Regions from separate parts of the Planococcus antarcticus DSM 14505 genome, predicted to be linked through region 2. Evidence: predicted binding sites of a transcription regulator. Region 2 holds the regulator's gene; the other holds the start of a gene.

Region 1 (15,618 bases), 1.1 Mb from region 2:
CTTATGATGGCTATTATTGGTGCCGCCAGCTCAGGCAGCAAACCACTTGCCCTATTATTTTCATTTCGGCCCGCTCGGGAGAAATGGATCAAGTCTTCGCTTTGGAAAACGGTGGAGATGATTTTATTACGAAACCTTTCCATTACGAAATCGTCCTTGCAAAAATAAGAAGCCATTTGCGCAGAGCTTTTGGCGAATATGCGCCGAAGCAGGAAGAGCGATCTATCAAAGCCGGGCGAATCGTATTGTATATGGAGCGCATGGAGCTATATGTAAAGACAGACGCTATTCCGCTGCAGAAAAAAGAATGCACGATTCTCGAACTCCTGCTGTCCAATTATCCAAAAGTGGTCTCACGTGAGCAACTGTTGGAAGAATTATGGGATGACCAGGCATTTGTAGATGAAAACACGCTGAATGTCAATATGACTCGGGTCCGGAAAAAGCTGTCTGATTATGGCGTACTGTCAGCCATTGAAACTGTTAGAGGGGCTGGATATCGCCTGCTGCTTCATGAGGAGGAATCGTGATGCTGCGATTATTCCTAAAAGAACATGCAGCGTTCATCGTCTTCCAGTTTGTCCTAGTGGCGTTCATCATGATGTTATACTGGTTGGATGGCTTTCGTAATCTCGATACGGCTATCTATTCATTTGTCATCAGCACGATGCTGGTCATTGCATTTCTGACCGTTCGCTTTGTTAAACGCTATCATTATTATCAGCGGATTTTGGTGACGCCGCAGAACTTGGAACATATGCTTCAGCGCGAAGGAAAGTCACCTGAACAAATTCAAAATGAAGTTTATCTGCAAAAATTGTATCGTTTGTACCAACATGAAGTGCAATCTTTATACGCTACTCAAAATCGCCATCTGCAGTTCATGAACCAGTGGGTGCACCAGATGAAAACGCCTTTATCGGTTATGCACCTGTTGCTTCAGGAAGAGCAGGAGCTCGATAAAAACAGTGTGCGTGAAGAAATGGACCGGTTGAAAGCAGGGTTGGATACGGTTTTGATGAATGCCCGTTTGGACACATTCGAGCAGGATATGCAAATCGAACAGGTCTATTTGCGGTCTTTAGTCAGCGAAGTGGTCACAGAAAACAAACGGCTGTTCATTTCGAAACGTATTTATCCAGAGATTTCGATTGCAGAAGAGCATATTGTGGCAACTGATCAGAAGTGGATGAAATTTATTATTGGCCAATTTTTGACCAATGCGGTCAAGTACACATTCGAACCCAATAAAAAAGTAATGATTGCCGCGGAATGTTCGAATGGCAATACGCTGTTGAAGATTCGGGACGAAGGAATCGGAATTTCTGCCTCCGATTTGCCGCGTGTAACCAAGGCATTTTTCACTGGAGAAAACGGACGGAAAACTGTAGAATCCACTGGGATGGGCTTGTATTTGGCAAAAGAAATTTGCGGAAAACTGGGTCATGAATTGTCGATTTCTTCTGTTCAAGGAGAAGGGACGACCGTATCTGTACTGTTCTTCGACCAGGATTTTGCAACACAGGAGGAAAAAAATGACGGTAGTGAAAATCGACGAAGTGACCAAGGTTTACGAAGGGAAAGTGACACACAGGGCAGTCAACCAGTTAAGCTTCACAGTGGAGAAAGGTGAATTTCTGGCAGTGATGGGACCTTCAGGTAGCGGCAAAACGACGCTGTTAAATTTGATTTCCACAATTGATACGCTAACTTCCGGAGAAATCTTGATTGATGGAACCAATCCACATTTATTGGATAAGAATGAGCTCGCACTATTCCGCAGACGGGAACTGGGTTTTGTTTTCCAGGACTTTAACTTGCTGCAGATGCTAACGGTTGAAGAAAATCTGGTGCTGCCTTTGACGCTTGATTATGTTCCTATCGATGAGATGGCAAGGCGGGTGCTGCTTATTGCCAAACGCCTTGGTCTAACATCAATTCTTCATAAGAAGCCGAATGAAATTTCGGGAGGAGAAGCTCAACGCACAGCAATTGGCAGAGCACTTATTCATCAGCCTGCGCTCATCTTAGCCGATGAGCCGACAGGAAATCTCGACTCCAAATCGTCGCGCGATGTACTTGAAATTTTATCAAATGCCGCTAGCGACAGCGAAACCACAATCATCATGGTGACGCACGATCCGATTGCTGCAAGTTATTGTGACCGCGTCCTTTTCATCAAAGACGGTGAATTTTTTAATGAAATCTATGGAGATGAACGACGCCAGACATTTTATCAGCGGATCTTGAATGTCCTGTCGTTGCTAGGAGGCTCCGTGAATGACCTTTCGGCAACTCGCTTACCATAACGTTGTCCGTAACCGGAGAAACTATGCGGCTTTTTTTCTGGCCAGCGTTTTTTCAGTCATGGTATTTTTTGTCTATTCGATGTTTATTTTTCATCCAACGTTCGAGGAAGACGGCCTTCGTCTGCTTGCCATTCGAGGGATGCTGATTGCAGAAGTAGTTCTGTATATTTTCACTTTGTTTTTCTTGTTTTATTCGATGAGCGCCTTTTTGCAGGCCCGATCGAAGGAATTCGGAGTGCTAATGCAATTAGGAATGACAAAAAAACAGTTGAACAAATTGATTTTTTTTGAAATGCTCATAATCGGTACGATTTCGACTGCAACGGGCATCGCATTCGGCTTCGCTTTCTCCAAGTTCTTTCTTATGATTGGACGAGAAATTATGGAGCTGGAGTCCTTGCCACTATATGTCTCATGGCAACCATTTCTGCTGACAATTGCAGCGTTCGCGAGTTTGTTCGTCATTATTTCATTTGTAAGTGTCGGGTTCATCCGAACAAAACGTGTTGTTGATTTACTGCAGGGCTTTTGGAAAGTGGAAGAAGAAACAAAATCGTCGACGGTGCTGTCTATTATGGGAATTGTCTTTTTGGCAATTGCCTACACATTTGCAGCGAGCGTGTCAGATCAAACCGTTTACTTAATGATCTTCATCGTTCCGCCACTTGCCACATTCGGCACTTATTTATTTTTTACGCATACGATTCATTCTTTGTTGCGGCTGTATAAGCGTAAAAAAAATGTCTATTGGAAAAAAACGCGTTTAGTGTCGTTGGCAGAGGCATCGGTTAAGCTGAAAGATAGTGCACAGATGTTCTTCATTGTTACTATTGTATCCACAGTGGCTTTTTTGACAGTGGGGACTTTAGCATCTTTCATGTCTTACACAGGAGACTTCCGTGAATCAAATCCTCTTGGACTTGTCTATATTTCATTTAATGGCAACGAACAGGAAGCGGCGCATATAGATCGCTTAACAAGCCAGTTGGAAAGTGAACAATTATCTTATGACCTGGTTGAACTGACAGTCAAACGCCAAACTTCAGGTGCTAGCGGAAATGATGTGGATATTTTATCATTGTCTGAGTTTAACCGTTTAGCGATTGCGCTTGATTTTGAACCTGCACAATTACAAGAAGGCGAAGGTATGTTTGTCCCGTTTTCATTAGACTCCTTGAAAGAACTAAAAAGTACCAGCGTCGAGACAGTGCTTTTCGAGAGCAACGTGCCTTTGTCAATCCAATCGTCTTATCCGCATGTCGTATTTCCTATTCACACTTTGAATGTCAACACAATTATTGTCAGTGACGCAGACTATGAAGCAATCGATCAACCCCTGCTGGGATACTCAACAGGTATGTCTGACTTTACTTATTACGCCTTTGATATACAGAATTGGACTGAAACGATAAATATCGGCAATCGATTGACCAATACAGTGAGCGAAGCAGTGGAAACTGCTGATTTTAATAACGTAAACTTTTTCTTTGAAAATCCAGGTGATGACTACCGCTGGTTCAAATCTTCGTTTGCCTTGCTGCTGTTTATTGGGGTCATGGTGGCGGCAGTCTTTCTGCTAGCAGCGGGTAGTTTTATTTATTTTAAGCTGTATACTGGCCTTGAGCGGGATCGGAAACAATACAAACTGCTGGTTCGTCTAGGGATGACGGATAAGGAACTAGGCAAAATCGTCAATCGGCAGCTAATTCCTCAATTTTTCTTGCCGTGGACTCTCGCCCTACTGCATAGCGCATTTGCTTTTGTTTCATTGCAGGTTGTGTGGGAGGAATTTGCCGAGCTGTCGATTCTCGGCGAAATGGCTCTTGTCCTTGGCGGATTTACTATTGCACAAATCTTATACTTTTTCTTAATTCGTTGGCGTTATGTCGACCATCTACAGGCACCGTGAATTTACGGTGCCTGTTGTATTGTCTGAAGATTTATTTTATAATGAAAACAGAATAAAATATGAATGAATATTCATTCAATGGAAAAGAGGGATGGACATGAATTTAATGTCACGCGTTCACGAAATTGCTGAGCAGGATTCTGCTCGAGTCGCTTACAGCTTTATGGGGAAAGATACAAGCTATGGTGAATTTGATCAATCTGTTGCTGTTTTTGCTGGTGCTCTACAAGGATTAGGCGTGGAAAAAGGGGATCATGTCGCATTTCTTCTAGGCAACACACCGCATTTTTTAATTTCTTTATATGCAACGATGCGTTTAGGAGCCACAGCTGTTCCGATCAATCCTATTTATAGTCCTGATGAAATCGCTTACATAGTCAACAATAGCGACACAAAGGTAGTAGTAGCAATCGATATGCTCTTGCCGCTTATCGAAGGAGCGCATAAAGCACTGCCGGCTGTTGAATCGTACATTATTTGTGAAACGGATCCATCGACACTGGAAAAAATGGCTCAATTGCCTGAAGACATTCAGGGGAAAGTCCATTCGTTTACGAATCTGCTAGCCAAATCAAAGGCGAATGATGTGTTCCCAGAAGTCCAACCAGATGATAATGCAGTTATATTATATACATCAGGTACGACAGGTAAACCGAAAGGCGCTATGCTGACGCATCAGAATTTATATTCGAACGCACGTGATGTAGGTGAATATCTTCAGATTGGTTCAACTGACCGTGTACTGGCAACTTTGCCAGTTTTCCACGTATTTGCGCTGACAGTAGTAGTCAACGCGCCACTTCTGCAGGGGGCGACGATTGTCTTGGTGCCACGTTTCAATCCAAAAGAGGTATTCGAAGCCATTAAGACGTCCAAAGCAAGCATTTTTGCCGGAGTACCGACCATGTTCAATTTCATGAATCAATTACCGGATGTTGATCCGGCTGATTTCGCTTCCGTACGCTTAGCGATTTCAGGTGGTTCCGCCATGCCTGTAGCTCTGCTGCATAGTTTCGAAGATAAATTTAATGTCCGCATTTCAGAAGGCTATGGTTTGTCAGAAGCTTCGCCGGTTACTTGCTTTAATCCGATTGACCGCGAGCGGAAAGCCGGTTCGATCGGCACTTCCATTATTAATGTGGAAAATAAAGTCGTCAATGAACTGGGAGAAGAAGTGTCAGCAAATGAAGTCGGTGAGCTGATTGTTCGTGGACCGAACGTCATGAAGGGCTATTACAAAATGCCGGAAGAAACCGCTGCAGCAATTCGCGACGGCTGGCTGTACACAGGTGACCTAGCTCGTGTTGACGAACAAGGCTATTTTTACATTGTCGACCGTAAAAAAGACATGATTATCGTGGGTGGCTACAATGTATATCCGCGCGAAGTTGAAGAAGTGCTGTTTGCCCATCCAGCAGTATTAGAAGCAGCGGTTGTTGGCTTGCCGGATCCGGATTTCGGCGAAGAGGTCAACGCCTATGTCGTGCTGAAGGACCCATCCGTTTCAGTGGATGAATTGAAGGTGTATTGCGCAGAGCATTTAGCAAAATACAAAGTTCCAAGACAATTTGAAGTGCTTGAAGAATTGCCGAAGAATACGACAGGGAAAATTCTGCGCCGGTCGCTGAAGGATCAGGCTATGCAAAAATAAATGATTTAAGAGCTTGTGGTTTGAAGAAATTAATTCATGAACCATCTCCTTAGATTCTGAAAGCGAAACTGATTATGAGGTAGGTAATAGCAAAAAAATAAGTATAAGCAAGAGGGTCCGGTTTTTATGCCGGAGCCTCTTGCTATTTTGAGTGTAATATAGAACAGCTTTATTTTTCTTCATTTACAGCCAAATTAGAATTTGATTGAAAAAACTGACATTTTTTATTATAGTTAAGGAGCAGTATTACGAATTTCGAAATAGTTCAATCCGAGGAGGAAATGGAATGGCGAAAAAAGCAGTGGAAATAAACGATTTAACGAAGTTGGTTTCAGTGACAGAACCACGGATTTCACCAGATGGAAAAAGAGCGGTATTCGTCCATACACAAATCGATGAAGAAGAAAATACATATAGAGCCCATCTCTACCACCTCGATCTCGAAACGGGCAAGCAGACCCAGTGGACGCATGGTAAGGAGCGGGTGGGTTCACCGCGGTGGTCAGCCGATGGAACCGCTGTAGCTTTCTTATCGGATCGGGATGAAAAAAATCAATTGTTTGTCATGTCGTCGACTGGCGGGGAAGCGCGGTCGCTAACTGATTTCGAAAAAGGGGTCAATGGGTTTGAGTGGGCACCCTGTGGGACGAAGATCTGGTTTAATGCTTTGACGAAAGAAGGGAAAACCTTCACGGACAAAGAAGAAAAAGAAGAAAAAGAAGAAAAAAAGCAACCGGAACCTTACCATGTCGACAAAATGAAATACAAGATGGACGGTATGGGTTTATTGCCTAAAGAATTTCATCGCCATATCGGTTCGGTGGATATCGATTCGAAGAGCGTGGAGCAGCTGACGGAAGGAAGCCATCATTACAGTCTCGAAACTGTTTCGCATGATGGTGAGAAACTTATTTATGGTGTGACTCGCGAAGAGAATCTGGATTTTGTCTTCCGACAACCTCTTTATATATATGATATTGAAACAGAACAGGAATCGGTACTGATAGCAGAAGAAGGTTATTTCGGTGGTGCGGCTTTTTCATTTGACGATTCGAAGGTCGCTTTTGCAGGAAGTATGCGGCAATATGAGAATGCGACGCATACGGAGATTTATGTAGCGGATTTAGACGAACAAACCCGTATCTGTTTGACCGAAGGCTTGGATGTGCCTGTAGGTGATTATGTGGTAGCCGATCATCAGCAGGGAGCGGCTGCACCAGATGTGGTCTGGACAAAAGATGATCATTTGTATTTCCAGGTGTCGACGATGGGGGATGTGCGCCTGTACTTCGCTTCGCTCGATGGCATGATTTTTCCGGCGTCTCCCGATATGGAGCATGTGTATGGCTATGATATTTCCCAGGATGGCGAATTTGCGATTGCGGCCATCAGCAATCCAGTCAACCCGGGTGAACTGTACCGGTTGACCATTGCAACAGGTGAACGTCAGGCTTTGACCTCATTTAATCAGGAGTTCCTGGAGCACACAGAGTTGGTTGAAGCACAGCCGATTATCGCAAAAGGCTCAAAGGAATGGGCGGTCCATGGCTGGTTGATAAAACCATACGGCTTTCAGGAAGGTCAAAAGTATCCACTGGTCGTCAATATTCACGGCGGCCCACATGCGATGTACGCGAATACCTTTGTCCATGAAATTCAATTGCTGGCAGCACGGGGGTTTGGCGTACTATACGTCAATCCGCGAGGAAGCCACGGTTATAGCCAGGAGTTTGTAGACGCAGTACGCGGTGATTATGGAGGCGGCGATTACGAGGACATTATGAATTCTGTCACTGAGACAGTAGAATCGAACGGCTGGATTGATGCCAATCGTTTAGGCGTCACCGGTGGCAGCTATGGCGGCTTCATGACCAATTGGATCGTCGGTCATTCAGACCGCTTCAAAGCAGCGGTGACCCAGCGCTCCATATCCAACTGGGTGTCGTTCTTCGGCGTTTCGGACATCGGTTATTATTTCAGTGACTGGCAGATTGGTGCAGATATGACGGACGTCGATAAGCTCTGGCAGCATTCGCCATTGAAGTACGCCAAGAATGTCCAGACGCCATTGCTGATTCTTCATTCTGAAAATGATTACCGCTGCCCGATCGAGCAGTCGGAACAATTATATGTGACATTAAAGAGTATGGGAAAGGAAACGGAATTTGTCCGTTTCCCGGAAGCTGACCACAATTTGTCACGGACCGGCAAACCGAATCTCCGCTTTGCACGTCTGGAGCAGATTACGGATTGGATGGAAAAATATTTGTAAGAATCAAAAAACGGAGCGGCTGATTAAAGCCGATCCGTTTTTTGATAGATAAAAATTATAAGGTTTAATCCCTTATCTGTTGTCCAGTCTCAACGAGCGCTTGCGCTTTTCGTTGTCCAGACTCCAGCGCCCAGCTCTTTGGGTCATAAGCCACTCAGGCTGTGCGGCAAAAACACGCCGCTTTGCCAGTGCGTCTTATGCCCGTCAGAGCTACATGGGCGCTTGCGCTTTTCGTTGTTATCTTCCTTTAAACACGGGTTTGCGCTTTTCGCCAAAAGCGGCAAGTGCTTCTAGGCGGTCTTCTGTTGGAATGGTGATTTCGTAGGCTTTGCGCTCGATTTGGAGACCCGTCTGTAAATCAGTGTTCATGCCATTCTTAACGGCAAATTTTGCTTGTTGAAGAGCGATTGGCCCATTGGTAAGAATCGCATCGGCAAAAGCGCCGGTTACTTCTGCAAGCTGTTCACGCTCTGCAATACGTGTTACTAGGCCGTACTCCAGCGCTTCAACTGATTTCAGGCGGCGGGCAGTCAAAATCAATTCTAATGCTTTGGACTCACCGATCAAGCGCGGCAAACGCTGTGTGCCGCCAGCACCTGGAATAATGCCTAGGCTGGTTTCAGTCAGCCCAAGCAGGGTGTCATCTGCAACAATTCGGAAATCACACGCCAGTGCCAGTTCCATGCCGCCGCCGAATGCAAAGCCGTTCATCATGGCAATGGTCGGCTGCGGCAAACTTTCAATCGTGGAGAATATTTCACCGATCTTGAAGATGTTGCGTTTGACGTGCTGTTCCGTCAGATTTTTACGTTCTTTCAAATCTGCACCGACACTGAATGCCTTTTCGCCAGCACCTGTAAATATCACGACGCGAATGTCCGGGTTAATGCGAATCGCTTCCACGACCTGCCCTAATTCGAAGAGCATATCATAATTGAAAGCATTCATTGCTTCTGGCCGATTTAATGTAATAAAAGCTAAATTGTTTCGCTGTTCATAATGAATTGTGTCCATTTCCATCCCCCTTGTATTGTTCCATTCATTAAAAACATATCACTTTTTGGACTATTTCGCTATCAGACTCTATAATGAAATTCATGGGAGGGACTGCATTTATGAATCAAATCACGTTTATCCGTATCTTTCGGATTGTCTGGCTGGCAGTCAAAATCTTTTTGCAAGTGACTTTCTTCCAAAAACGAAATCGTGGGAATTGGAACCCGCTCGTTGAAAAAAGATGGAACGAAATGATAACGAAACAAGCCAAAGAATATAAGAATCTGGCGTTGAAGCTAGGTGGACTCATGATCAAACTGGGCCAATTTCTGTCAACACGAGCGGATATTATGCCTCCGTCATTTCTTGAAGAATTGGAAGGATTAACTGACCGCGTGCCGTCAGTTCCAAGAAAGAGTATTGTCTCAGTGCTGGAGCAGGAATGGAATACACCGCATAACAATTACCTGGATCAGTTATCGGATTCGGCAGTCGCTTCAGCCTCTATTGGCGAAGTATATAAAGGTGTGTTGAAAAACGGTTTGGAAGTAGCCGTGAAAGTACAGCGACCGGGAACGGACCGCATTTTGCGTGCGGATTTTAAAGCCATCCGCATCGTCATTTGGATGGCTGAAAAATTCACCCCGTATGCTAAACAAATTGATTTTAAATTATTGTACAAGGAAATGACAGAGACGATTGGCGACGAATTGAATTTCCTGAAAGAGCTTCAGAACGGGCGTGCTTTTGCCGATCGCTTTGATGCGATGGAGGGTGTCCGCATTCCGCTGTATTTCGATGAATTCACAACGCGACGTGTTTTGGTCATGGAATGGATCGAAGGAGCGCGCATCACAGATTTGGCATTCATTGAAAAAAATGAATTGAATCGCCATGAAATTTCAGAACGGCTGTTTATTTTGTTTCTGGAGCAGGTTTTATATGGAGGGCAGTTTCATGCAGATCCCCACGGCGGCAACGTCCTGCTAGAACCGGATGGTGGCATTGTGCTGATCGACTTCGGAATGATCGGCAATATTACACAAAAGGATTCTCAGGCAGTCTTACGGGCAGCAGAAGGAATCATTTTCAAAAATTATGATCAAGTATTGGATTCGCTCGAAGACTTGCGGTTTTTATTGCCACAGGCTGATCGTGCCGTTTTAGGAGATGCCATTTCAAGGCTCGTAGCAGCCTATGAGTCGAACGAATTGTCACAGATGGACAGTTTTGTCGTTGAACGCCTGTTGAACGATATGCAGGAAATCGTCCGGACACAACCAGTCCAATTACCTGCGGAATTCGCCTTTTTTGGACGTGCTGCTTCCATTTTTGTAGGTGTCCTGCATGTGCTGGATCCAAAAGTGGATTTGCTTGCGCTTGCCCGCCCGCGAATACTAGAATGGGCTTCTACGCAGAAAGAAGGCAAAGGGATCTTCGGCAAAGAAGATATCCTGCGCTGGGCGTTAAACGCTACAGGGCCATTGCGTGTATTCCCTCAGAAAGTGATCAATTATTTGGAAGAACCGGAACGCTTACGCCGCTATTTCGAAAACCGAGATGGCCGAGAGCGTGAATACCGGCGTGATTTGCAGTCTCGTATGTTTGCAGGAATTTTCACCATCATTTCATTTACCGGAATTTCAGTATCGGTGTGGTTCTGGAACGAACCGTACATGTGGGTCTCTTCGGTATTTTTCGTCGGATCCCTATGGGCATACCGGTCAATTAAATAAGGTAAGCGTAAACGCACATGCTGCTCCAGAGTCTGGACAGTCTGAAAAAAGAGTTGCCATTCAAAGTTATATTACTTTGAGTGGCAACTCTTTTTATAATATGTAAGTTCAACTATTAAATGAGTTAAACTTCAGAATCAGCATTTCAGACGCCGCTTTCGGTAGAGCAAAGATCACTCTCCTAAGCAGGCTCGTCGCCAAGAACTAATGAGCCAAGACATAAAGTGCTTGCAGACAGAAACGATAGAAAAAAAGTAATATATACAGTCTGTCCATATGAAAATGCTACGCCGCAATAGAAATGGAACCTTTGTAGAGCAGTTTCGCTATGCTAGATGACTGAATTTACTCGAGTGGCTGCTGTTTGCGTGGTGGAAACGTTCGTTTTGTCACATAGGCCATAGGATGATTATGGACACGCTGCGCTTTTTTGAAATAACGGCGGAGGGAACCGGCAAAAGAGTGCTGATTTCGCAATGCGATGGGCGACACATCCAAATAAACCGTTTCACTATTGCTTAAATATATGATGCTGCCTTTGCCGCTGGTGTCGCTTTCGATCAAATCAATGGCATCATAATTGAACCAAACGCATTCTTTGTTTTTTGGAGAGTGTGTCGGGAAGAAGATAAGTGGATTGCCGTAGTACTCGCCTATGATAATGGGGGGCTTATGTTTTACGCCGATTGCTTTTTGGGCATAGAGTGTGACACTTTCAAGTGAAGCACGATAGAAACGGCAAGAAGTCGTAACTGTTTTGTAAACTGCTTCTTCAACTACTAATTCACTGCGGTCTTCAATCACGCGCATCCAGGTGCGATGACCTTCCGTATAGGGTAAAAGGGCGTACGTATTTGTGCAAATTGTATACGAGTGCGGTCTCTGATTCTTTTTGCTCATGAAGATTAACCCCCTAAATTTACTTTACATACCTTATTATAATAAAAAATGGAAATTTCGCAATGCACATTAGACTGAAAATAAATTTTTTTCTATTTCATCGGAATTTTCAAATAAATATTGATTTTTACTCATCCTCTAATGTATACTAATGAAAAGCATTCGGGGTGAAGAAGAATGGAAAACTATTATTCTTATGCTGATTTCATGAAAGCGATGGCTCAAACAAAAAAAATCACGGAAGCGGAAAAACTACTGAACGATATTTACTTGGATCTGTTCTTAAAGCATGTACACCGTTCCCAACAAGAATCGCAGTTGCTGACTCTTATCGACGAAGCCCTGGATAATCATGACCAAAAAAAGTTCATTATATATGCTACCCAACTACAATCTTTAAACCATGAAGAATCTGAATAAATAGCTACTTGAAAAGAACAGAACAAAAAAGGAAGTCGGATTTAATCCGACTTCCTTTTTTGTTGGCATATGATAAGTAGCTGCAAACTTTCTAGTCAAGTTGAAACACCACTTTCGCCATTTAAAAGCATGATTTTTCTCTTTTTTAAGATGATCTTCACACAAAAAACATACGTTCGCTTTTTGTTAGTGGTTTTTTAGGGCATATGTTAAAATAGAAGTATCGGAAGAACGGGAGGACGTCTTATTATGAAACAAGAATTCAATCTTCAAGCCCCTTATGAACCAGCGGGTGATCAGCCACAGGCCATTACCGAAATTACAAAGGGTATCATCAACGGCAAGCGCTGTCAAACATTGCTGGGAGCTACAGGTACAGGGAAAACCTATACCATGTCGAACGTCATCCAGCAAGTTAAAAAGCCGACTCTCGTCATGGCACATAATAAAACATTAGCAGGCCAGCTCTACAGCGAATTCAAGGAATTTTTTCCTGATAACGCGGTTGAGTATTTTGTCAGTTATTACGATTATTATCAGCCGGAAGCTTATGTGCCTCAATCAGATACATTCATTGAAAAAGATGCCAGCATCAACGACGAAATTGATAAACTTCGGCACTCTGCCACCAGTTCGTTATTTGAACGGGAGGACGTTATCGTTATTGCATCGGTATCCTGCATCTACGGACTTGGTTCACCCAAGGAATACCGCGAACTTGTCGTTTCTCTTCGTAAAGGAATGGAGATTGAACGCAATCAGTTGCTGCGGAAATTGGTCGATGTTCAATACGAACGCAATGATATCAACTTTATCCGTGGAACATTTCGCGTACGCGGAGACGTTGTTGAGATTTTCCCAGCGTCGCGCGACGAAAGATGTTTGCGCGTCGAATTTTTTGGCGACGAAATTGATCGGATCCGTGAAGTCGATGCACTAACCGGTGAAATTATCGGTGAGCGCGATCATGTCGCCATTTTCCCTGCGTCTCACTTTGTTACGCGTGAAGATAAGATGGTCAAAGCAATTGAAAACATCGAAGCAGAATTGGAAGAACGTCTAAAGGAAATGCGTGCAGAAGATAAATTGCTGGAAGCGCAACGCCTTGAACAGCGGACGCGCTATGATTTGGAAATGATGCGGGAAATGGGCTTTTGCTCTGGTATCGAGAACTATTCACGGCATTTGACGCTTCGGCCGGCAGGTGCCCAGCCTTATACGTTAATTGACTACTTCCCTGAAGATTTTTTACTAGTAGTGGATGAAAGTCACGTAACTTTGCCGCAAGTCCGTGGCATGTTCAACGGCGACCAAGCACGTAAAAAAGTGCTGGTCGATCATGGTTTCCGTCTGCCATCAGCAATGGATAACCGCCCGTTGACTTTTGATGAGTTTGAAAAGCATATCAGCCAAGCGGTCTTCGTCTCAGCAACTCCCGGCCCCTACGAACTGGAGCACACGCCGGAAATGGTTGAACAGATTATCCGTCCGACTGGCTTGCTGGACCCGACCATTGAAATCCGTCCAATCGAAGGCCAGATTGATGATTTGATGGATCAAATCCGGCAGCGTGCTGAAAATAATGAGCGTGTACTAGTGACGACACTAACTAAAAAAATGTCGGAAGATCTCACTGCTTATTTGAAAGATGCGGGTATCAAAGTCAATTATCTTCATTCGGAGATTAAGACACTGGAGCGGATTGAAATTATCCGAGAGCTGCGGATGGGTGTTTACGATGTGCTGGTTGGTATCAATTTGCTGCGTGAAGGACTGGATATCCCCGAAGTTTCACTAGTGACTATTTTGGATGCTGACAAAGAAGGGTTTTTGCGTTCAGAACGTGCACTTATTCAAACGATGGGACGAGCAGCGAGAAACTCAAACGGCCATGTTATCATGTATGCTGACAGAGTGACAGATTCGATGCAAAAAGCGATGGATGAAACGACACGTCGCCGCACGATTCAGGGCGATTACAACGAAAAACATGGTATTACGCCAATAACGATACAGAAGAAAATCCGCGACGTGATCCGTGCGACCAACGCAGCGGAAGAGTCAGAGGAATATATCTCAAAAGCGGTATCAGGCAAGAAACTCAAAAAAGAAGAGCGCGTGAAACTGATAAGCTTGTTGGAAACAGAAATGAAAGAAGCAGCTAAAGCACTCGATTTCGAACGAGCTGCAGAGTTGCGTGATACGGTGCTTGAATTGAAAGCGGAAGGATGATAAAAAGTGAAGAAGCAGGAAATTCGCATACAGGGCGCACGGGCGCATAATTTAAAAAATATTGATGTTGTCATTCCGCGTGATAAGCTTGTTGTAATGACTGGACTGTCAGGATCCGGTAAATCTTCTCTTGCATTTGATACGATTTATGCAGAAGGGCAGCGGCGGTATGTAGAATCATTGTCCGCTTACGCGCGCCAATTTTTAGGGCAAATGGACAAGCCGGATGTCGATTTGATTGAAGGTCTGTCACCAGCCATTTCGATTGACCAGAAGACCACCAGTAAAAATCCACGATCCACAGTAGCGACAGTAACGGAAATCTATGACTATATGCGTTTGATGTTTGCTCGGATCGGCAAGCCGATCTGTCCGAATCATGGGATTGAAATTTCATCTCAGACAATCGAACAGATGGTTGACCGGATTGTAGAATACCCGGAACGCACCAAGATGCAGATTTTGGCTCCTATTGTCTCCGGTCGTAAAGGAACGCATGTCAAGCTACTTGAAGATATCAGAAAGCAAGGCTATGTGCGTGTCCGTGTCAACGGAGAACTGATCGATTTAGACGATGACATCGCACTAGATAAAAACAAAAAACACAATATTGAAGTGGTCATTGACCGTATTATCATTAAAGAAGGCATCGCGCCGCGCTTGAGCGATTCTTTGGAATCGGCTCTTAGGTTAGCGAATGGGCGGGTATTAGTGGATGTTATGGAACAGGAGGAGTTACTGTTCAGTGAACATCATGCGTGTCCAATCTGTGGGTTTTCTATCGGAGAATTGGAGCCGAGGATGTTTTCGTTCAACTCGCCTTTCGGGGCTTGTCCGGAATGTGACGGATTGGGCATGAAGCTGGAAGTTGATCCTGAACTGGTGATTCCGGATTGGAACGTTTCGCTCAATAAGGGAGCAATCGTCCCTTGGCAGCCAACCAGTTCGCAATATTATCCTCAATTGTTAAAAGCGATTTGCAATCATTATAAAATCGATATGGATATACCTGTCAGTGATCTGCCGGAAGAACACATCAACGTCATCCTGCGTGGTTCCGGAAATGATAAAATTCGTTTCCGTTATGAAAATGACTATGGCCAGATTCGGGATAATCACATCCATTTTGAAGGCGTGCTTTCCAACGTAGACCGTCGCTACCGTGAGACTTCATCTGATTATATTCGAGAACA
Region 2 (15,618 bases):
GCTTCTGCAGGCGGTTTGGGCGGTTGTCCGTTTGCACCAGGCGCTACCGGCAATGTTGCAACAGAAGATGTCGCCAATATGCTTCACCAGATGGATATTCGCACTGGCATTGATTTGGATCTTCTTTGCCGAGCCATCGAAAAGATTGAACCTCACGTGACAAATCCTGTGGCTACTGGCATGTACACACTATACAAAAATCAGGCTTAAGGAGCTTACGCCATGAAGAAAAGATTGCTTTGGACTTCCGCTATCATTTCCAGTGTCCTTACAGCATCAGCTACGACTGTAGGCTTTATTGCCAGCAACCGGCTGATGTATGTAAAGAAAAAAGACGAACAGCTGATTTTGGAAAGGGAAACCACCGCAAAACGCTACGATGAAGTATGGTACGTCAGTGTACCAAAAAGCGAACAGTGGATTGAATCCCAAAATGGCTACCCGATCAAAGCCATTTTTTTAGAACCTCACGACACCAATCGCTTTGTTATCATCTGCCACGGTGTTACTGAATCAAAAGTCAATTCCTTTAGGTTTGCACGCATGTTTGAACGACTAGGATTTAACTCGGTCGTTTACGATCATCGGCGCCATGGCGATTCCGGAGGCAAAACCACCAGCTTCGGTCATTTCGAAAAATTCGATCTAAAAGCTGTAGTAGAGGCATTAAAACTGCATGTCGGCACTGATTTATTTTATGGTATCCACGGCGAATCAATGGGTGCCGCGACAACACTTCTTTATGGTGGTATGGAAGACACAGCGGAATTCTATATTTCAGATTGTGCCTATTCCAATATTTATGAACAGGTTCTTCATGTCATGAAAACCACCACACCTCTTCGCACCACCTTGGCCCTTCGGCTCGCTGCGTTATTTATGAAAATGCGTGATGGCTATTCGATTACAACTGTATCGCCAAGGGAAACCATCAAAAACATTGAAAGTCCTGTTCTTTTTATCCACAGTGTCCATGATGACTTTGTCCTGCCGAAAATGAGCGAGGAACTTTATGCTTTAAAACAAGGACCAAAAGAATTGAAACTATTTGCAGAAGGCGCACATGCACAGTCCTTCAATAAGAATCCTGATGAATATGAAGAAACAGTCGCTGCATTCTTAATGAGCTATGGACTGCTGACACCAACCCAAGCAGCAACGCAGCAGGCTACTATTTCGCCTCAGATAAAATAAGAAAAAGCATTCTGCAGAGTGCTTTTTCTTATGGATTTTTCTTTTTGTTGAGAATCAGCTTCATACCAGCTTCACCTTCAACTCCGATGAACAATTCGGTGATGGGTCCACTTTTCACAATGCCTGTAACATGAAGTTCGATGGTATCCAGATTGTAATCAGTCATATCCTGTACTAATTCTTGTATCTTATCCAATGATATTGGAAACGCTTTTTTCATATTCGCGTTTTCCAGATGAAACTTTCCTGCCTCCTTGCCATCTTCTTCTATAACCGGTAAATAAAACATCAACTCTTCACGTTTATCCATATACATCCCCTCCTCTATTTTCTGCACATAGACAACAGCATTGAAAATGAAATCTTACTGTCACAATACCCGTTATTTTGAATTTTAATAACTGAAAAAAGACAAATAAAAAAAGCACTCCGCAGAGTACTTTTATTTTTTAGCTGGTTTGCCAGGTTTAGTTGACGCTTTATTCATTTGAGCCATCATTTGGTTGATTTTCTTTTGAGACGGTTTTTGTCCCATTTGCATCATCATGATTCGCAGCATTTCTTCATTGATTGGTGGGTTATCTTGCAAATATTTCATCATATATCGACGTGCGATAAAGAATCCAAGTGCAACACCTGCGAGTAAAGCCACGATAACGATTACGATCCAGATCCATGTATCCATTCTTGTTACCTCCTTCGTGTTGCGTAAATAAGTAATGCACCACAATGGATTATACTATAAAAAAAGATTTGTGACCATAAGCAGGAAAATAATAGAGAGAAATTTTACTTAGAGTAGGGATTTTCCCAACTCCATTGAGTAGTAATTGATCCTTATCCTTTAAAAAGCGAAAAAATGGAGGCATCCAATGCCTCCATTCTACAATTTAGTTTTCGTTGATTAAGTCTTTCACTTTACTTGCTACATTGTCAGCAGTGAAACCGAGCTCTTCCATAATACGGTCGCCCGGTGCACTTGCGCCGAAACGGTCGATTGCCAGAATGTCACCTTCATCACCAGTGTAGCGATCCCAACCGAATGAAGTACCAACTTCAATAGCCAGACGTTTTTTAACTGTTTTTGGAATAACAGATTGCTTATATTCCTTATCCTGTTTTTCGAAACGATCCCATGACGGCATAGACACAACAGATACTGAAATTCCTTCTTCAGCTAATTGTTTCTGTGCCTCTACAGCCAAACTTACTTCGGAGCCAGTCGCCAGCAATAACGCCTGTGGATTTTTAGCAGGTGATACGACATATGCACCTTTTTCCACACCCACTTCAGCAAGTTCAGCACTATTTTCCAAAATCGGCAAGTCCTGACGTGAAAGCACCAATAAAGTCGGAGTAGTTTTAGCTGTTAGCGCTAAACGCCAAGCCGCTTTCGTTTCATTGGCATCGGCAGGTCGGACAACGCTCAAGTTTGGCATTGCACGAAGAGAAGCTAATTGTTCGACAGGTTCATGAGTTGGGCCATCTTCCCCTACTGCTACGCTGTCATGTGTGAAGACATAAGTCACAGGAAGTCCCATCAATGCAGCCAAACGGATCGCCGGACGTACATAATCACTAAAGACGAAGAAAGTTCCGCCGAAGACATGAAGGCCTCCGTGAAGAGCCATGCCATTCAAGGCAGTGCCCATCGCAAATTCACGGACACCGAACCAGATGTTGCGGCCTTCAGGATGTTCAGCATCAAAGTCACCAGCATCTTTGATGTTTGTTTTATTGGATCCAGCAAGATCGGCACTGCCGCCGAAGAAGGAAGGAACCGTTTTCGCGATTGCGTTGATCATATCTCCAGAAGAAGAACGGGTTGCCTGCTTTTTACCAACTTCATAAGTAGGGAAATCAGCATCAAAGTTTTCTGGAAGTTCGCCGCGGATCGCCATCTGCAATTGCTCAGCCAACTCTGGGTGTGCTGATTTGTATCGTGCATACAATTCGTTCCATTCAGACTCGGCTTTTGCACCAAGCTCTTCCGTTGCCTGTTCGAATGTTTCATACACTTCTTCAGGCACATGGAAGTCTCTATCAAAAGTCCACTCGTAATATTCTTTAACTAATTTCATTTCATCTTCGCCAAGTGGTGCGCCGTGAACGTCCGCTTTACCGGATTTGTTCGGAGCTCCATAACCGATCACCGTTTTCACTTCAATCAATGTCGGCTTGTCTGATGCGTCTTTGGCTTGTGCTATTTTTTCAGACAAATCATCCAAGACATTGCCGTCATCTACGCGCAAATAGTTCCAGCCGTATGATTCAAAACGCTTTTGAATATTTTCAGAGAAACTTTTACCGAGTGGACCATCTAATGAAATGTCATTGCTGTCATACAGCACGACCAATTTATTTAATTTCAAATGGCCAGCAAGAGAAATCGCTTCTCCAGCAACGCCTTCCATTAAATCTCCATCACCGCATAATGCGAAAGTGTTATGATCCACGACGTTTAAGCCGTTTTTATTGTATGTAGCCGCTAGATGGCGCTCAGCCATGGCCATGCCAACTGCCATACCAATTCCTTGACCAAGAGGTCCGGTTGTTGCTTCAACGCCTGTAGTGTGGCCATATTCTGGATGTCCTGGTGTTTTTGAATCCCATTGGCGGAAGTTTTTGATTTCATCCATTTCCAAGCCATAGCCGCTCAAATGCAACAGGCTGTATAAAAGCATCGAACCGTGTCCTGCCGATAACACGAAGCGGTCGCGATTAAACCAGTCCGGATTTTTCGGGTTATGATTCATGTGTTTAGTCCACAATGTATATGCCATTGGAGCTGCGCCCATTGGCAATCCTGGATGACCAGAATTTGCTTTTTCAATAGCATCGATGGAAAGTGTACGAATTGTAGTCACTGCAAGTTGATCTGCGTGGGTTGACATAGTAACATCCTCTCTGAAACAAAAATTTAATCCCTTTCTAGTTTAGTCAACTATAGAAAAGAATACAATGGAAAAGAGAATAAGTATTTAATTCAAATACTTATTCTCTCGAATATTTTTGACCTTTTCCGGCGTTACGTCGTTTCCGTTGGGATCAATCACTTTTACATTTTCAATTGTACCGCGCATTGTTTTACGGAAAGTCTCTAGGTATTCCTGGCGCAAAGAAGATTGCTCTTTCGCTTCTTCCTTCGATAACCCAGAAGTTTTCGATTTACGTGACAGTTGATTTATTCGACTTAATTTATCTGGTGACAACATAGACATCCACCTTTCTTCTTTTCATATGGTACAAAAAAAGTCAGGTTTTCGCAACGTTTTAGTCTTCCATCAGCTTTTCATACTCTTTATATCGTCGATGAACTGTCGCTTTGCTCGCCTGGTAACCAAAGCCCTGGAGTGTAACAGCGATTTCGCTGAAAGTCAGTCCATTGGTCTTCAGACTGACAATTTGATCAATGGGCAAATCTAAACGCTCTCGACCATCAGGATTTCCTTTTCCTTTTAAATTCCTCTCTGGTTTATAGCCATTTTCTACAGCGCGTTTCATCCCACGTTTAATTTTAGCATTATGTATTTTACGCTGATATTCTTCCACAATCGCCAAAATTTCAAGAACCATGTCGTCCATATCATTTAGTGCAATTGGCCCTCGATCTGATAAAGTATAGACTTCTACACCATATTTTTTCATGACATGTAAAAGTGCTATCCTGGCATGTCCCCTGCCCAAGCGGGTTTCATCCTGGATAAATACTGCATCAATCTTTTCTGTCTTGATGCTGTTCAACATCTCCAACAGCCCTTCACGGTCCATTTCGTATCCACTGTGTTGATCGACAAAAATACCGTCTACTTTATAGGATTTTTCAAATGCAAACTTTATCAGCTCTTCTTCCTGTCTCTCAAGAGATGATTCCTGTGTATCTTTGGTCGTGCTGACACGGCAATAAATTAATGCACTTTTCTTCATTCAGCATCACCTGCAAATTTAGTGGTCTCATCAGGAGCAAATTTTAATTGGTCACTGGGAATCTTAAGAGATTGCCCTGCAATAATTTGGGGTGTAGAAAGATTATTTTCTTTCATAATCTCTTCTATCCATTCATGATGAGGAGTTGTACCGCTGAACGATTCTGCTAAAGTCCAGAGTGTATCGCCTTCTTCTATTTCAACTTGGCTCATTTGTGCACTAATTGTATTATGGGACAGGATTGCATAAAAAGTAAACACCATAATTAGAACGAAAAATAAGATTAGGTAAGAATTTTGTCGGATGATTGTCATTTAAATCGCCTCCTGAGAATGTGTGTTCGGAATGTATGTTCTCATAATAAAGCGAACAAGTGTTTTTGTCAACAATAAAATTCGAACCTATGTTTGCATTTCATTGCCCGAGTTGGTATACTATTGGTAGAAATCTAGTAGAATTACTCAAATGAGGTGAAACTGTTGAAAAAAGTATCCAAACGCCAAGAAGACATCCTAACGTTCATAAAAGAAGAAGTTCGCCTAAAAGGCTATCCACCGTCCGTTCGTGAAATTGGTGAGGCAGTTGGTCTGGCATCCAGTTCGACTGTACATGGGCACTTGGCACGACTTGAAAGTAAAGGCCTGATCCGCCGGGACCCAACAAAACCGAGAGCAATTGAAGTAATCAGCACTGATGAAGCATTAATTGATAAAAGTCCGGTTTTACATGTCCCGTTGATTGGTAAAGTAACTGCCGGTATTCCGATTACGGCAATTGAAAATGTTGAAGAGTACTTCCCTCTTCCTCAAAGCTACGGCACAGAAGATGACCACATCTTTATGCTAGAAATCGCGGGTGAAAGTATGATTGAAGCCGGCATTCTAAACGGCGATTATGTAGTCGTTAAACAGCAGCAAACTGCCAATAATGGTGATATCGTTGTAGCAATGACAACAGAAGACGAAGCGACAGTGAAACGTTTCTTCCGCGAAGAAAATTATTTTCGCCTGCAACCCGAGAATTCGTCAATGGATCCAATCATTGTGGATCAAGTTTCCATTCTCGGAAAAGTCGTTGGCGTTTACCGTCAGATACACTAAAAAACACCGGGAAAATTTTCCCGGTGTTTTTTATATTCTCCCTATGTAAACAAAATTGTTTGTTCACTGCTTGCTGCAGCTAAAAGCTAAAATTACTGGAATCCGCTTTCTTCTAGTGAATTCTTTATCATCCTCGAAATTCTGTTGTTTTGGCATTCCTTCTTGGAGATCTGTAACAATGAATCCTGCCTTTCTTAAAGCCGTGAAATAGCTTTCGGTGGTCCTATGATACTTGACCACTATTTTATCAATCCACGGTTCTTGCCGTTCCCCTTCTTCAAAATAATCATCAACTATCCAGTTGCTTCTTCTCTCTCCAGAGTTTTTACTTTCAAAAGAACAAGTCGTCAGCGGATGCTGGACACTAAAGACGAACTTTCCTTTGGTTTTTAACGTGTGGTAAATTTTCTTAAACAACTGCTCTATGTCGGGCAAGTAATGGACCGCCAAGCGCGAAGCGACAATGTCATAGCTTTCTTTCGGATATTCGAATGATTCTATTGTGGTCAACGTAATGCGCGCATCCAGCCCCTCCAGATTTTGTTCTGCCAGACTTCCCATCTTTAGAGATCCTTCGACCCCGTGGTAGTAATCTGCACCAGCCCGCAGAAGCTCTTTCCCAAACAAGGCATCTCCACAACCTAAATCCAGTATTTTCTTTTTTTTGAACGCTCCAAGGAGCTCAAAAATCACTGGCTTTTCAATGCTGTTATTTGGACTATCAATTCGATTTCTTCTTTGCAGGTAGTTTGCTAAAAAATCTTTTTCTTCGTATGCGCTTGAACCTTTGAAATTCATCTAATCCCTCCACCGTCAGATTGATTGCTTTAAATATGGGCTCAAAAAAAAGGGCTGCACTGGCAGCACCTTCCGCACAGCTTACCGAGAAGAAACCTTCTACAATTCGCTGACTTTTATATATTTAACCAAATTGATTGTAATACGATAAATATGGCCTGTCTCCACATTAGAAATTTCATAAGTACCATTGGAAGGAATTTTACTCAATGCCGACTCTTTGTCCACGGCCTGGACATTATGAACAATGGTATTTCCATGATCAAAATTAAATTCTACTTGAAATGATTTCATGCAATGGCCTCCTTCAAACTATTTACTTTGTCTCCGTAAATTAGTTTACCATATCCCAGGCGTTATTGCTGTTTGTATAGTTCCTTATACATGATCACTTTTAGCGCCAGCATTTCTTCTTCACTTAGATCTTCTTCCAATTCCTGAATCACTTGTTCTGCGGACATTGTGCCATCTTCAATCCCTGACTTCATTTTAGCTAAGTTGCTTATCCCCACCTTTTTAATCACTGTACCGGCAGCATCACCGCTTGTTTTGAATGGTAAGGCTTTGCTCTCTTGTTCCGCGACTTGGGCTTCTTCTACGTATTCTAGCATTTCCGGATCATTTTCTACATACTCCACTATTTTCTCCATCTGGCCACTGTCTCGCAGTTTCTCGGTCGCTTCTGCAACAAAATGATCTGTTGAAAGATCTGGACCTATAACATACACGCCTATTCCTCCAAATGAAAAGAATATTAGGAAGATAATAATTGCCATCAGAAAGCGCATGCTGTCCCCTCCTTCTTTTTTAGATTATTATAACATTTTACGAAAATAAGTGTATAAAGTTACCAAAAAAGAAGAATCCCGTTCCTAGTTCTTTACAGAACAGGAGCCGAGATCCTCTTTTAGTTAAGCATATGCATTAATGCATCATCGTTTCTGCTGCTCAGCAATCCACCAGTCAATGTGTTCTAAGTTAAAAATCACAACATCCTGGTACGCTTTGCGGTGCGGAATCTTTCTTTTAGACATTAAATCTGTAATCTGCTCAGCAGCCAACGGATAATTTACAGATTCCAAATAATCTACCAGACTCGGAAGCCCTTGAATTTTCCTCAATTTAATCCCCTCCCACAAAATCTTCCTTCAACAAATGTTAAAGAAAAATTCAGTATGAGTTATTAAACATTAAGGCTGCACTTAATTATAACCCGAAAATTGCTCCTGTAAACAAATTATATAAGTTAAATTAAAGAAACAGCTTTTTCAACTCAACGAAGTAGGGAAACGAAGAAATCGCTCCAGACGGACGCCTTGGGCCCACAGGATGTGGGTCATGCAACTGGCGCGACAGGACTTCTCGCCAGTTGCCAAGGACGTCGCCCCAGCCCTCCTTGTCGCAAGCTCCTGTGGGGTCTCCTGGATGTCGCTTCGCTGCTCCAGCAGGAAAGCCATTGAACGAAGAAAGTTCGGGCAATGGCTTTGCGACGAAGCTAGCGCAGCGATGCAGGAGCACATCTTCGCTCTTCGCCGTCTTGCGCTCTTTCTTCAAAGCATCCTTGAGTAACAAGTCATCCGGATACTTAGCAAACCAGCGGAGACTCTTATGAGAGCGGCGTAAGTGACATTGAAATAAATTCAGACAACCCGAGTTCGTTCGTCGCAAGCTCTTAGCAGCTGATTAGCGGAACATTAACAGCTCGGAATCATTCGTTCAACTTATATAGGCAAAGATATTTTAATCGGTTTTATCGATGTCTATTATCCTTTTTTTAAAGACATTACTGGAGATGCAGTTTTTGGACATCTATCCAGCCTTTTATTAACATAGCTTAGGTTCTGGTCTTTCTATCTTGCTCCAATTAAATCGTTCATAAAGCATTTCTTTGCTTACCCAAGCCTATAGCAAAACAATAACCTATTCATTTCGATTTAGTAGGAGAGGTTTAATCTCTGTTCTTTTAAATTTGGAGACCCTTAAATTTCATACCTAAAAAATTGATATGGAACTAATGTATATTCGTGTAAGCTGTATTGGCAGCTAGACAAAATGAAAGAACGGAGAGTTGAAATAAAAAAAGCATCCTTCATTTACAAAATGTAAATGGCTATATTGATCCTTATTTCACTAGTTTTGTCCGTCCCTCAATCCAACAATTCAATTTGTTAAATTGGGTGATCTGGGGAATATTTATGATTGACTATACGGTAAGATCAAACCACTCAAAACAGAAATGGACTTATATCAAATCTCATCCCTTTGAGTTGATTGCCATTTTCCAGGCAGCCAGATTCGTAAGGGTCTTCCGCATAATTCGTTTGTTCGGGGTTAGAACCCGTTACACTATACCCATCTACGAGGTTCTCCGGACGAATGGTCTCGATAAATTGCTTATAGTCACAACCATCCTTTTATTTCTAGTTCCTATACCGGTCATCATGGTAGAACTAGACATCAATACATAGGTGGGCAATCGTCCCAATTACCATAGTGGGCTACGGAGATATCTCACCCACTACTCTTCTTGGCCGCATTCTGGCCGTTCTGTTACTGATCATCGGTATCGGCATTATCGTTACTTTTACCAGCTTAATTTCAAGCTATTTCACAAGCAACAAAGAACCAATACATGAAGAGTTGGTGATTTCAGTTGTTAAAAACATAAATAAAATGGATGAATTTTTTTCAGCTGATGAAGAAGTGATTTTAAATTACCTTAAGAGAAAGACGGATTAGTTGGAAATTAGCCAAGCCTTGAAACATTGTGGCCATATACAATTTCATCGAGAAATCCTTTAGGACGATTCGTATGATTAGGGATTGACCCTGCAGCGTTTTCAAGAGAGAGTGTCTCCTTGGTATGACGCCAACAACTGCGATCAAAAGCCACATTCGATGTAATCCATAGTGACAAGACAGCATCATTCCATACTATTAGCACTAAACTACTTTTTTTAGTACCGAATTATTTTAGCCCATATTCAATACTAACTTAGAAATTTCTTGGCTAATGAAAATTTTTCATCTCACTTCCGTATTAATTATGAACAATTTCTTTTTATATTAGCAGGTAGATTCATGGGTGCTGCAGTAATCCCTGCATCGTTAGTCATCTTTTTAAGTCTTTATGCTTTCTCATCCAAAAATAGAAGACGGACTCAGAAATAAGGAGGTCATTTTATGAATGGTGATAAAAAACTCCCGAAGAACAAAAATGACAATAATAAGCGTGAAACGAATATGGGTGTTGGTATTGCCCTCGGGGTAAGCATCGGATCCGCTATTGGGATTGCAATAGACAACTTAGCTATCGGTCTTGCGATGGGGATGGGTTTAGGCATTATATTTGGGACCACTATACCCATCAAATCAAAAAAGTAAGAGAGAAAGAAGGTCTGAAAAAACGGTCTTTTTTTCTTCTCTCACCACCTTCCAATTCCACTCACCTATGCGAACTTTTGTACTTGAAATCTAGCTCAACTTATCCTGTCAGGAAGGAAACAATCATCACGACAGTCCCAATGATGATTATTTTTTTCATTTCAGTGCCTCCATTTTATCCTAAAATTCCTGCCAAACTTTCAGCCTAATCAAGTCCAAATAACTCAAGCTCTGAAACATATACAGCTACAAACTCACAGAAATAGAAGAATGTTTAATCGAAAAATCCGACGAATATATGTGCACTTTTTAAATAAAATCGGGGAAATAAAAAAAATTGCCAATTGGCCCTTTCTATAAAAAAAGAAAAAACCGTTGGAGCCATAGAGCCCCAACGGTTTTCAACTTAATACATTTTCAAGTATTGCTCACGTTCCCACGGGTGTACGCTTGTGCGGAACATGTCCCACTCAATTTCTTTCGCTTCGATAAAGTTGTTTAAAATGTGTTCGCCTAACGCTTTAGTCATTACTTCATCTTCCTGCAATTTCTGGAGAGCTGAATACAATGTTCCCGGCAGGTCTTTGATGCCGACTGCTTCGCGCTCTTTTTTGTTCATTGCATAGATGTTGCGGTCTACTGGTTTTGGCGGCGTCAGTTTTCTACGGATGCCGTCAAGACCAGCACCGAGCAGCACTGCCATTGCTAGATATGGATTTGCTGCTGGATCGACTGAACGTACTTCAACACGTGTAGACAAACCGCGTGATGCCGGAATACGGATCAACGGGCTTCTGTTTTGACCAGACCAGGCAATGTAGCAAGGTGCTTCGTAACCTGGTACTAGACGTTTGTATGAGTTTACTAATGGATTTGTTACAGCTGTAAATCCTTCAGCATGTTCAAGAATGCCCGCAAGGAATTGGTATGCTGTTTCACTTAGTTTCAATTCACCGTCTTCGTCAAGGAATGTATTGCGGTCTCCATCAAACAAGGAAACGTTCATGTGCATACCTGAACCGTTGACACCGAATAATGGCTTCGGCATAAATGTAGCGTGAAGACCGTGTTTACGGGCAATTGTCTTAACAACTAGTTTAAAAGTTTGGATATCGTCGCATGCTTTGATTGCATCTGCATATTTAAAGTCAATTTCGTGCTGTCCTGGTGCTACTTCATGGTGAGAAGCTTCAATTTCAAAGCCCATCTCCTCTAATTCGAGCACAATATCGCGTCGGCAGTTTTCGCCAAGGTCCATAGGTGCCAAGTCAAAATAGCCGCCATGGTCATTTAATTCAAGAGATGGCTCGCCTCTTTCATCAAGTTTGAACAAGAAGAATTCCGGTTCTGGCCCAAGATTGAAATGCGTGAATCCAAGCTCTTCCATTTCTTTCAATACGCGTTTTAAGTTTGTCCGCGGATCCCCAGCAAATGGAGTACCATCTGCACTGTAGATATCACAGATTAAGCGTGCTACTTTACCTTTACCTGTAATCCAAGGGAAGACAACCCAAGTATCAAGATCCGGGAATAAATACATATCAGATTCTTCGATGCGAACAAATCCATCGATAGAAGATCCATCAAACATCATTTTGTTATCGAGTGCTTTGTCCAACTGGGATGTCGGTATTTCAACGTTTTTAATGACCCCAAGAATATCTGTAAATTGCAGGCGGATGAAATTAACGTCCTCTTCTTTTACTAATCTTTGAATGTCTTCTTTTGAATACTTGCCCATGTTCGCTTCACTCTCCTATTATAATTGTATGTAAGCCCACTTCAATTGAAGAAACGGGATAAATCACCTGATTTAAAGCCGCCTTTTTCAAGTGGACGGGCCTGGTGTTTCAACTCTTCGTAGAGCAGCTTGCGCAACTCAGCATCGCTTAGATTTTTGGGTTCTGCTTTTTCATTCTCAGGAGTCTCTCTTAAGTCATATATTTTCTTTATACCAGCCATGTTAAGCCCTTGATCCAGATAATCCTTAATTTCAAGCAGGGTATCAACGTCATTCAACGAAAACATACGCTTATTGCCTTCTGTACGTGCAGGATTAATCAAATCGTGCTCTTCGTAATAACGAATTTGTCTCGCAGTCAATTCCGTCAGCTGCATAACTATGCTGATTGGAAGAAGCGGCATCGTCCGTCGCACCCTGTTCGTCATAAGTTTCACCCATTTCAAATAATTACTACTTTTACAGCATATAGCACGTTAGGTTATTTGTCAATAACGCGTTAGGTTTTCTGACACAAAAAAGGTTTCCCACGTTTGGTACGCGGGAAACCTTTAAAGTAATTTTAATTTTTTCAGCGCATCGACCGAATTTAGTACAGCAATTTTGACATGCTCATACGTAAGACCACCTTGAACAAACGCTGTATAAGGCGCGCGGATCGGACCGTCAGCTGTCAGCTCAATACTGGAGCCTTGCACAAATGTTCCGGCCGCCATGATGACGTCGTCTTCATAACCAGGCATATAAGCAGGTTCCGGCTTGAATTGTGCATTAACCGGTGAGCTTGCTTGTATGGTTTGGCAAAAAGCGATCATTTGCTCAGCTGTTTGAAACGACACGGATTGAATCAAATCTGTTCGCCGATCACTCCAATGAGGAGTGGTTGCCATTCCGGCATCTTCCAGAAGTGCCGAAGTAAAAATTGCTCCTTTTAATGCTTGAGAGACAATATGAGGAGCCATGAAAAATCCCTGGTACATATCAGGCAGTGCATTGAGAGAAGCCCCAGCTTCTCTTCCTATACCCGGTGATGTCATACGGTAACCGCATTTTTCGATTAATTCTTTTCTGCCAGCTATATAGCCACCGATTTTAGCCAGTCCACCGCCAGGATTTTTTATAAGAGAACCCGCAATCAAATCTGCCCCGACTTCAATCGGCTCCTGTCTCTCTACAAACTCGCCATAGCAATTGTCCACAAAAATGATGGTCTCCGGTTTCAGATAGCGGATCTTCGCAACCATCTCCCCAATTTCTTCTATGGTAAAGGAGGGGCGCGTATCGTAGCCTCTTGAGCGTTGAATAGCAATTACTTTTGTTTTGTTACTGATTGCTTTTTCAGCTGCTGACCAATCGATTTTATTGTCAGCATTTAATGCTGTATGCTGGTAGCTAATACCGAAATCCTTCAGTGATCCGGTATCTTTGTCCCCACCCGAAACGATAGAGTCCAACGTATCATACGGCTTCCCTGTAAGATACAGCAATTCATCCCCAGGGCGCAGTACACCAAACAGGGAGATGGTGATGGCGTGGGTTCCAGAGATAATTTGTGGACGAACGAGTGCGGCCTCGGCTTTAAAAACGTCAGCATATACACATTCAAGCGTATCTCTCCCTTCGTCGTCGTAACCATAGCCGGTCGATGGATTAAAATGGTGGTCACTGACCCGTTGGCTTTGAAACGCATCTAACACTTTCTTCTGATTTACATATGCAATTTCATCAGCTAGCTGCAGCTGCGCTTGGATAGTTCTTTCTATGGTTTTAATCGTAGTAAACATGCAATTCTCCATTCTCTTGTACTTCACTCCCTATTATGCGGCATGACTTGAAATAGCGTCAAATTCTGATACAATTCATAGAGTTGCATGTTAAGGGGGAATAGGCTTATGGCTTGGGAAGTACTGAGCGCCATTGGTACAATTGCTTTTGCAGTGTCCGGCGCCATTATCGCCATGGAAGAAGAATACGATATTTTTGGCGTGTACCTTCTCGGCGTTGTCACTGCTTTTGGCGGCGGCGCCATCCGAAATTTATTGATTGGAGTGCCTGTTTCGGCGCTGTGGGAGCAGGAATTCATGTTCCAACTTGCCCTCATATCGATTACGGTTGTATTTTTATTTCCACATAAATTGCTTGGACATTGGAATCGCTGGGGCTATTTTTTTGATGCCATTGGTTTGTCGGCATTTGCCGTCCAAGGTGCTATATACGCTGTCGAATTGGAATTGCCGCTCTTTGCCGTTATTGTGGCTGCGGTATTAACAGGCTCAGGTGGGGGAATTGTGCGCGACCTATTGGCTGGACGAAAGCCGCTTGTCTTGAAATCAGAGATTTACGCTGTCTGGGCAGCCTTGGCCGGATTGTTCATTAGTTTTGATTTGGTGGGCTCCGATCTCATGCTATATTCACTATTCGTACTGATTACGATTTTGCGAATCTTGTCCTATACGTTTAAATGGCGATTACCGGCACGTAAAATCCAGATATTATAAAAACAGGCCATCCGGTAGAAATACCGGATGGCCTGTTTTTTGCTTATGCAATTGTTTCACCGTTCCATGAAGTCATGCCGCCTTCGACATTGACGGTATTGAAGTCACTTGACTCTAGGATGCCGCAGGCCATTTCACTACGGCGACCCGCACGGCATACCATGTAGTATTCTTTGTCGGCATCCAGTTCCCCAATGCGTTCTTCCACTTCACCAAGAGGGATGTGTTTAGCTCCAGGAATCATACCTGCAACCACCTCATCTGCCTCGCGAACGTCGATGATATTCAAGTTTTCTCCAGCTTCTACTTGTTGTTGCAATTTATCTGCTGTAATCGTTCTCATGGGTACGCCTCCTGAATTTAAATCCTATTCATCTAAAAATGCTATACTCCTAAAAGCCAACTGTCAACTAGAAAAGCGCAAGCGCCCGTGTAGATTCGACGGGCATAAGACAGACCAGCAGTGTGGCGCTCTTTGCCATGCAGCTGGGTTGACTTATGACCCTAGAATCTGGGCGCTGGAGCTGGACAATCAGAAAAGCGCAAGCGCCCGTGTTTGTCCCATCTACTCAGTCAAAAAAACCGGACTACATCTGCAGTCCGGTATCCGTTTATTCTTCGTGCTCAATCGCTACAGGTTTTGACGGAGAAAATGTTGAGATCGCATGCTTGTAGATTAATTGCTGCTTGCCTTCAGTTTCTACCAACACCGTAAAATTGTCATAAGATTTAATAGTTCCTTTTAATTGGAAACCGTTAAGTAAAAAGACAGTAACATAAATATTATTTTTACGAAGCTGATTTAAATAGACATCCTGAATATTGACCGGTTTCATATAGATCCCCCTATCTCTCTACTTGTGTTTGATTTGCCATCAGTTTATCAATTCGACAGTTTCTGTCATTTTCCTGCATAAGCGCCGTTATTTCATGGAGATTTTTTTCGCGATCGCCCAGTGCATCGATCCAGAAAATC

Evidence for each region. The regulator LexA, encoded in region 2, represses DNA repair genes until DNA is damaged. The targets are predictions, from matches to a motif close to CGAACATATGTTCG.
Region 1: a site for LexA is predicted at 12,359-12,372, ahead of uvrB (excinuclease ABC subunit UvrB). Genes of this name have one in related genera too.

What each region holds. Positions count from the first base shown of each region.
Region 1 covers NZ_CP016534.2:1,155,802-1,171,419, forward strand. The annotation lists gene BBH88_RS05745 (response regulator transcription factor) at 1-530, shown strand, start outside; gene BBH88_RS05750 (sensor histidine kinase) at 530-1,633, shown strand; gene BBH88_RS05755 (ABC transporter ATP-binding protein) at 1,536-2,309, shown strand; gene BBH88_RS05760 (ABC transporter permease) at 2,281-4,218, shown strand; gene BBH88_RS05765 (fatty acid--CoA ligase family protein) at 4,316-5,869, shown strand; gene BBH88_RS05770 (S9 family peptidase) at 6,156-8,141, shown strand; gene BBH88_RS05775 (enoyl-CoA hydratase-related protein) at 8,379-9,155, opposite strand; gene BBH88_RS05780 (ABC1 kinase family protein) at 9,257-10,873, shown strand; gene BBH88_RS05785 (competence protein ComK) at 11,219-11,773, opposite strand; gene BBH88_RS05790 (IDEAL domain-containing protein) at 11,951-12,193, shown strand; gene uvrB (excinuclease ABC subunit UvrB) at 12,443-14,425, shown strand; gene uvrA (excinuclease ABC subunit UvrA) at 14,432-15,618, shown strand, end outside.
Region 2 covers NZ_CP016534.2:2,298,693-2,314,310, forward strand. The annotation lists gene BBH88_RS11545 (hydroxymethylglutaryl-CoA lyase) at 1-210, shown strand, start outside; gene BBH88_RS11550 (alpha/beta hydrolase) at 223-1,194, shown strand; gene BBH88_RS11555 (hypothetical protein) at 1,223-1,504, opposite strand; gene BBH88_RS11560 (YneF family protein) at 1,637-1,879, opposite strand; gene tkt (transketolase) at 2,085-4,088, opposite strand; gene BBH88_RS11570 (DUF896 domain-containing protein) at 4,176-4,409, opposite strand; gene BBH88_RS11575 (YneB family resolvase-like protein) at 4,468-5,121, opposite strand; gene yneA (cell division suppressor protein YneA) at 5,118-5,435, opposite strand; gene lexA (transcriptional repressor LexA) at 5,601-6,221, shown strand; gene BBH88_RS11590 (class I SAM-dependent DNA methyltransferase) at 6,285-7,019, opposite strand; gene BBH88_RS11595 (hypothetical protein) at 7,119-7,313, opposite strand; gene BBH88_RS11600 (hypothetical protein) at 7,376-7,807, opposite strand; gene BBH88_RS11605 (hypothetical protein) at 7,952-8,140, opposite strand; gene BBH88_RS19415 (hypothetical protein) at 8,271-8,591, opposite strand; gene BBH88_RS19660 (ion channel) at 9,495-9,758, shown strand; gene BBH88_RS11620 (glycine zipper domain-containing protein) at 10,203-10,403, shown strand; gene glnA (type I glutamate--ammonia ligase) at 10,810-12,144, opposite strand; gene BBH88_RS11630 (MerR family transcriptional regulator) at 12,186-12,572, opposite strand; gene BBH88_RS11635 (methionine gamma-lyase family protein) at 12,696-13,928, opposite strand; gene BBH88_RS11640 (trimeric intracellular cation channel family protein) at 14,037-14,642, shown strand; gene BBH88_RS11645 (rhodanese-like domain-containing protein) at 14,686-14,985, opposite strand; gene hfq (RNA chaperone Hfq) at 15,254-15,478, opposite strand; gene miaA (tRNA (adenosine(37)-N6)-dimethylallyltransferase MiaA) at 15,489-15,618, opposite strand, start outside.